DNA from 3 places in the Sporosarcina pasteurii genome. Region 1 is predicted to be linked to each of the others. Evidence: a T-box and tRNA genes for the amino acid it is inferred to sense, from the RefSeq annotation. Region 1 holds a T-box; the other regions hold tRNA genes.
What was found. A T-box is a leader RNA that pairs with one kind of tRNA and senses whether it is charged. The one in region 1 lies ahead of serS (serine--tRNA ligase), so its partner is inferred to be a tRNA-Ser.

Region 1 (2,227 bases):
GGCAATATTGTGGAAGCAGTTCGTCACTTACGAAAAGTGAATGCGCAAGTAACTAAACTCATTCATATGGATGAAGCAGAAATTATGACAGAAGCACGTATTCTAGGGGCACCCTATGAAGTTTTATTAGCGATTAAGAGAGCGGGTCGCTTACCAGTGACAAATTATGCAGCAGGCGGCGTAGCAACACCGGCAGATGCAGCGTTAATGATGGAACTAGGTGCGGACGGTGTATTCGTTGGTTCTGGAATTTTCAAATCAGAAAACCCTGAAAAGTTCGCGCGTGCAATCGTGAAAGCAACTGCAAATTATAGAGACTATGATTTGTTAATTGAACTCTCAAAGGATCTAGGAACGCCGATGAAAGGGATTGAAATGTCGGCGCTTGCTGAAAGTGAACGAATGGCAGCGCGTAGCTTATAAGAGTTCGCTTTGAACTGCAAAATTAGAGATAATAAATACCTACTCTACTCATGGTGGATTAGGTATTTTTTTAGTTGGAGGTTGGACGTAATGGAATGGATAAAAGTTTTTGATGAAAATTTCCAATGGATTGGTGAAGATACAAGAGAGAATGTTCACCAACAAGGAAAATGGCATGAGACGTTTCATTGTTGGTTTGTAGATAGACAATTTATTTACGTTCAAAAAAGAAGTGACGCTAAAAGTGACTTCCCATCTTTATTTGATATAACCGCGGCTGGACATTTAGAGGCGACAGAGAAAGTGGAAGATGGAGTTCGTGAAATTGAGGAAGAACTTGGCGTAAATGTCCAGTTTTCTCGATTAACTTCGGTTGGCGTCGTTCGCGATATAATTAAACTTCCGGGTTTTTGTGACTATGAGTTTGCGCATGTGTTTATATATGTTTCTTCATTTGAGCCAACTGACTTTATCTTACAAGAAGGGGAAGTGGATAGCATTCATGAAATAGAAAAAGAAGATTTCATTCGGCTATGCTCACAAGAAGTGAATAAAGTTAAGTGCCGTAACATAATGTTGGATACTGTTACAGAGATAGGATTGGACGATTTTGTTCCGCACCATTCAAGTTATTTTGAAGCGATTGCTAAAAAGTTAGCTTTTGTATAACTTGCGAATAAAGTGGCAATATAGTATGGTATATATAATTTAAATAGTAAGACGATGAAAGGAAGCAGTAGCAAGTCTGTTTTTTCATAGAGAGTCAGCGGGTGGTGGGAGCTGATAAAAACATTTGTGAATCCGTCCTTGAGTAGCTAGGCTGAACAACTAGTAAGTCTATGCCGGTCAGTTGAACCGTTATTTCAATGAAGTGAATCAGACAAAGTAGTCTGGTTAATTTGGGTGGCAACGCGGGTAGTTCTCGTCCCTTTTATGACAAGGGGATAGAGGGCTTTTTTTGTGTTCTAAAATAGTAAAGGAGGAAAATTGTATGTTAGATATTAAAAAACTACGCACAAATTTCGATGAAGTAAAAGAAAAGTTAGCAAGGTTAGGTGAAGACTTAACGGATCTTGATCAGTTTGGGGAACTTGATGAGAAAAGAAGAGAATTAATCGTTAAAACAGAGCAATTGAAGGCAGAACGTAATGAAGTATCGCAACAAATTGCGCAGATGAAACGCAACAAAGAAAATGCGGATGAAGCAATTTTACGTATGCGTGAAGTTGGGGAAGAGATAAAGGTTCTGGAAACAGCGCTACATGAAGTTGAAGAGAAACTGAATTATATTCTAATGCGTATTCCAAATACACCGCATGACAGTGTACCACAAGGGGATAGTGATGATGAAAATATAGAAATCCGTACGTGGGGCGATAAAACATCATTTACATTTGAACCGAAGCCACATTGGGATTTAGGAACGGATTTAAATATTTTAGATTTTGAAAGAGCAGCAAAAGTTGCTGGAAGCCGCTTTGTATTCTATCGTGGATTAGGGGCTCGTTTAGAAAGAGCGCTCATTAGCTTCATGTTAGACTTGCATGTTGATGAACATGGATATGAAGAGTTACTTCCACCGCAACTTGTCAATCGTACGAGCTTAACGGGGACGGGACAGTTACCAAAGTTTGCAGAAGACTTATTCCATGTTGAAGAAGAGGACTATTTCTTAATTCCAACTTCAGAAGTCCCAGTGACTAACTTCCATAGTGATGAAATTGTAGACGGCAGTAAGTTGCCAATTACATTTACTGCATATAGTGCAAACTTCCGTTCAGAAGCGGGCTCTGCAGGAAGAGAT
Region 2 (2,227 bases), 600 kb from region 1:
TATAAAATTGGAGCGGAAGACGGGATTCGAACCCGCGACCTCCACCTTGGCAAGGTGATATTCTACCACTGAACTACTTCCGCATAACTGGGGTAGCTGGATTCGAACCAACGAATGACGGAGTCAAAGTCCGTTGCCTTACCGCTTGGCTATACCCCAAAAAAATGGGGCGGCTGAAGGGAATCGAACCCTCGAATGTCGGAACCACAATCCGATGCGTTAACCACTTCGCCACAACCGCCATAATACTATTAAATGTTTATATCTTGAAAAATGGGGCGGCTGAAGGGAATCGAACCCTCGAGTGTCGGAACCACAATCCGATGCGTTAACCACTTCGCCACAACCGCCATAACATAAAAATAATTCCAATACGATTAATAAAGGAATGTTTCTGATTTCAGAAAATAACAGGGGCAGTAGGATTCGAACCCACACCAAAGGTTTTGGAGACCTCTATTCTGCCCTTAAACTATGCCCCTAGAATGGTGGTGGGGGAGGGATTCGAACCCCCGAACCCTGAGGGAGCGGATTTACAGTCCGCCGCGTTTAGCCACTTCGCTACCCCACCATATTAAATAAGAGTTTTCTTGGTGCCGGAGAAAGGACTTGAACCCTCAACCTACTGATTACAAGTCAGTTGCTCTACCAGTTGAGCTACTCCGGCGAATAAAAATGGTGGCTTAGGACGGAATCGAACCGCCGACACAAGGATTTTCAGTCCTTTGCTCTACCGACTGAGCTACTAAGCCTTTATTATAAAAATGGCGGTCCCGACGGGAATCGAACCCGCGATCTCCTGCGTGACAGGCAGGCATGTTAACCGCTACACCACGGGACCATTTGGTTGCGGGGGAAGGATTTGAACCTACGACCTTCGGGTTATGAGCCCGACGAGCTACCACTGCTCCACCCCGCGACAATAATATGAATTAAATCAAATTGACTTTCTACGCTTATGATGAGTTTGACACCTTTCGTGACTTTGTCACGTCGGTGCTAATCGCATTCGTTGTGATGCGACTTGCTCCACCCCGCGATAATAATATATGGTGGAGGATGACGGGATCGAACCGCCGACCCCCTGCTTGTAAGGCAGGTGCTCTCCCAGCTGAGCTAATCCTCCATGTTAAAATTGCGATACTTTGTAGTACTGCACTATTTCATATAGTAAATATGGTGACCCCTACGGGATTCGAACCCGTGTTACCGCCGTGAAAGGGCGGTGTCTTAACCGCTTGACCAAGGGGCCTTTATGTATATAGTTACTGTTTTAAAAATCTGGCGGAGAGCAAGGGATTTGAACCCTTGAGGCAGCGCAAACCGCCTACACGATTTCCAATCGTGCTCCTTCGGCCACTCGGACAGCTCTCCAATTGGCTCCGCAGGTAGGATTCGAACCTACGACCGATCGGTTAACAGCCGATTGCTCTACCACTGAGCTACTGCGGAATAATATTATCAATGTCTGTCCATTCACATTATATGTGTGGATAAGGATTGCGAGACCAGCAACGTCCTACTCTTGCAGGGGCTAACCCCAACTACCATCGGCGCTGAAGAGCTTAACTTCCGTGTTCGGTATGGGAACGGGTGTGACCTCTTCGCTATCGCCACTGGACTCTATTAACACGACAACTCTAATTATATCAAATCCTGCTAGGAATGCAAGCCTTTTTTGTAAATTAATTAGTTTTGTTCGTTCAAAACTGGATAAACGTGACATTTGATGACACAAACTCGTAACATTTAAAAGGATAAGTCCTCAATCGATTAGTATCCGTCAGCTGCACATGTCGCCATGCTTCCACCTCGGACCTATCAACCTCATCATCTTTGAGGGATTTTACTTACTTGCGTAATGGGAAATCTCATCTTGAGGGGGGCTTCATGCTTAGATGCTTTCAGCATTTATCCCGTCCATACGTAGCTACCCAGCTATGCCTTTGGCAAGACAACTGGTACACCAGCGGTATGTCCATCCCGGTCCTCTCGTACTAAGGACAGCTCCTCTCAAATTTCCTGCGCCCGCGACGGATAGGGACCGAACTGTCTCACGACGTTCTGAACCCAGCTCGCGTACCGCTTTAATGGGCGAACAGCCCAACCCTTGGGACCGACTACAGCCCCAGGATGCGATGAGCCGACATCGAGGTGCCAAACCTCCCCGTCGATGTGAACTCTTGGGAGAGATAAGCCTGTTATCCCCGGGGTAGCTTTTATCCGT
Region 3 (2,227 bases), 790 kb from region 1:
CCGTAGGAAGAACTGTCACGAAGAACTTCTTTAGCGAGTCAACACGTGATTCGTTCAGCGCTATCCAAATACGATGTCTTAATCTGCCAAAGTCATGCACTGTGTATTTGAATTATTTTAAAAATGGCCGATAGATATCTTTACCAATGTCATTGGACAAGAAAAACATAAAAAAACTGTTAATTTCTTATTAGATTAATAAGAAATTAACAGTATGTATGACCCCTACGGGATTCGAACCCGTGTTACCGCCGTGAAAGGGCGGTGTCTTAACCGCTTGACCAAGGGGCCAAACTTATGGCGGAGAAGGAGGGATTCGAACCCTCGCACCGCTTACGCGATCTATGCCCTTAGCAGGGGCACCTCTTGAGCCACTTGAGTACTTCCCCGTATGAATGGCTCCGCAGGTAGGATTCGAACCTACGACCGATCGGTTAACAGCCGATTGCTCTACCACTGAGCTACTGCGGAATGGTGGGCCTAAGTGGACTCGAACCACCGACCTCACGCTTATCAGGCGTGCGCTCTAACCAGCTGAGCTATAGGCCCCAAATTGGAGCGGGTGAAGGGAATCGAACCCTCATCATCAGCTTGGAAGGCTGAGGTTTTGCCATTAAACTACACCCGCATATCATGGTGGCTTAGGACGGAATCGAACCGCCGACACAAGGATTTTCAGTCCTTTGCTCTACCGACTGAGCTACTAAGCCTTTATTATAAAAATGGCGGTCCCGACGGGAATCGAACCCGCGATCTCCTGCGTGACAGGCAGGCATGTTAACCGCTACACCACGGGACCATTTGGTTGCGGGGGAAGGATTTGAACCTACGACCTTCGGGTTATGAGCCCGACGAGCTACCACTGCTCCACCCCGCGATAATAATATGAATTAAATTTGATTGACTTACTACGCTTATGATATGTTTACACCTTTCGTGACTTTGTCACTGTCGGTGTTAATCGCATTCGTTGTGATGCGATTTGCTCCACCCCGCGATAATATTATGAAATGAATTAAATTAATTAAACTTCTACACTTCTAGTAAAAATTACAGAAATTGAAATATTTGGTTGCGGGGACAGGATTTGAACCTGTGACCTTCGGATTATGAGCCCGACGAGCTACCGCTGCTCCACCCCGCGATAATAATATGAATTAAATTTGATTGACTTACTACGCTTCTAGTGTGTTTATCTAATTAACATTCCTTTAGTTTCCATCCTTCAAAGATAATATGGCGGAGGAAGAGGGATTCGAACCCCCGCGGGCTTTAACACCCCTGTCGGTTTTCAAGACCGATCCCTTCAGCCAGGCTTGGGTATTCCTCCATAATTAAATTTAAAGTGATGGACCTTGCAGGACTCGAACCTGCGACCGGACGGTTATGAGCCGTCTGCTCTAACCAACTGAGCTAAAGGTCCTCAGGAATGGCGGCGGAGGGAGTCGAACCCCCGACCTTACGGGTATGAACCGGACGCTCTAGCCAGCTGAGCTACGCCGCCAAGATATCATTAAGAGATTGAAGAATTATCCTTTTTCTCGAAAGGTAATACTAATTGTTTTAAATTGGTGGAGCCTAGCGGGATCGAACCGCTGACCTCCTGCGTGCAAGGCAGGCGCTCTCCCAGCTGAGCTAAGGCCCCAGGAAATGGTCGGGAAGACAGGATTCGAACCTGCGACCCCTTGGTCCCAAACCAAGTGCTCTACCAAGCTGAGCTACTTCCCGAGATTAATAAAATTAAGTTTAGTTGGCGCGCCCGACAGGAGTCGAACCCATAACCTTCTGATCCGTAGTCAGACGCTCTATCCAATTGAGCTACGGGCGCTATTTAACAACTATTAACTAACTAGTGCCGAGGACCGGAATCGAACCGGTACGGTAGAAACCTACCGCAGGATTTTAAGTCCTGTGCGTCTGCCAGTTCCGCCACCCCGGCTTAGTCAATGGAGCGGAAGACGGGATTCGAACCCGCGACCTCCACCTTGGCAAGGTGATATTCTACCACTGAACTACTTCCGCGTATAAAGTGCGGGTGAAGGGAGTCGAACCCCCACGCCCGAAGGCACTAGATCCTAAGTCTAGCGTGTCTGCCAGTTCCACCACACCCGCATATCCATTATGAAGGCAAGTCATATAATGGTGAGCCATACAGGATTCGAACCTGTGACCCTCTGATTAAAAGTCAGATGCTCTACCGACTGAGCTAATGGCTCTAAATATGGTG

Region 2: it encodes a tRNA-Ser, which carries the amino acid that the T-box ahead of serS (serine--tRNA ligase) is inferred to sense. The anticodon was not compared.
Region 3: it encodes a tRNA-Ser, which carries the amino acid that the T-box ahead of serS (serine--tRNA ligase) is inferred to sense. The anticodon was not compared.

The regions. Positions count from the first base shown of each region.
Region 1 is NZ_CP160452.1:22,313-24,539, forward strand. It holds gene pdxS (pyridoxal 5'-phosphate synthase lyase subunit PdxS) at 1-423, shown strand, start outside; gene AB1H92_RS00080 (NUDIX domain-containing protein) at 514-1,092, shown strand; T-box leader at 1,138-1,356, shown strand; gene serS (serine--tRNA ligase) at 1,415-2,227, shown strand, end outside.
Region 2 is NZ_CP160452.1:2,716,688-2,718,914, forward strand. It holds tRNA gene AB1H92_RS13055 (tRNA-Gly) at 9-83, opposite strand; tRNA gene AB1H92_RS13060 (tRNA-Gln) at 88-159, opposite strand; tRNA gene AB1H92_RS13065 (tRNA-His) at 166-241, opposite strand; tRNA gene AB1H92_RS13070 (tRNA-His) at 275-350, opposite strand; tRNA gene AB1H92_RS13075 (tRNA-Trp) at 412-482, opposite strand; tRNA gene AB1H92_RS13080 (tRNA-Tyr) at 487-571, opposite strand; tRNA gene AB1H92_RS13085 (tRNA-Thr) at 592-667, opposite strand; tRNA gene AB1H92_RS13090 (tRNA-Phe) at 677-752, opposite strand; tRNA gene AB1H92_RS13095 (tRNA-Asp) at 766-841, opposite strand; tRNA gene AB1H92_RS13100 (tRNA-Met) at 845-919, opposite strand; tRNA gene AB1H92_RS13105 (tRNA-Val) at 1,051-1,126, opposite strand; tRNA gene AB1H92_RS13110 (tRNA-Glu) at 1,178-1,252, opposite strand; tRNA gene AB1H92_RS13115 (tRNA-Ser) at 1,283-1,374, opposite strand; tRNA gene AB1H92_RS13120 (tRNA-Asn) at 1,378-1,452, opposite strand; rRNA gene rrf (5S ribosomal RNA) at 1,507-1,621, opposite strand; rRNA gene AB1H92_RS13130 (23S ribosomal RNA) at 1,754-2,227, opposite strand, start outside.
Region 3 is NZ_CP160452.1:2,528,329-2,530,555, forward strand. It holds tRNA gene AB1H92_RS12025 (tRNA-Glu) at 220-291, opposite strand; tRNA gene AB1H92_RS12030 (tRNA-Ser) at 299-389, opposite strand; tRNA gene AB1H92_RS12035 (tRNA-Asn) at 397-471, opposite strand; tRNA gene AB1H92_RS12040 (tRNA-Ile) at 473-549, opposite strand; tRNA gene AB1H92_RS12045 (tRNA-Gly) at 555-628, opposite strand; tRNA gene AB1H92_RS12050 (tRNA-Phe) at 635-710, opposite strand; tRNA gene AB1H92_RS12055 (tRNA-Asp) at 724-799, opposite strand; tRNA gene AB1H92_RS12060 (tRNA-Met) at 803-877, opposite strand; tRNA gene AB1H92_RS12065 (tRNA-Met) at 1,070-1,144, opposite strand; tRNA gene AB1H92_RS12070 (tRNA-Ser) at 1,238-1,330, opposite strand; tRNA gene AB1H92_RS12075 (tRNA-Ile) at 1,350-1,423, opposite strand; tRNA gene AB1H92_RS12080 (tRNA-Met) at 1,431-1,504, opposite strand; tRNA gene AB1H92_RS12085 (tRNA-Ala) at 1,570-1,645, opposite strand; tRNA gene AB1H92_RS12090 (tRNA-Pro) at 1,652-1,728, opposite strand; tRNA gene AB1H92_RS12095 (tRNA-Arg) at 1,752-1,828, opposite strand; tRNA gene AB1H92_RS12100 (tRNA-Leu) at 1,854-1,939, opposite strand; tRNA gene AB1H92_RS12105 (tRNA-Gly) at 1,948-2,022, opposite strand; tRNA gene AB1H92_RS12110 (tRNA-Leu) at 2,031-2,112, opposite strand; tRNA gene AB1H92_RS12115 (tRNA-Lys) at 2,141-2,216, opposite strand; tRNA gene AB1H92_RS12120 (tRNA-Thr) at 2,223-2,227, opposite strand, start outside.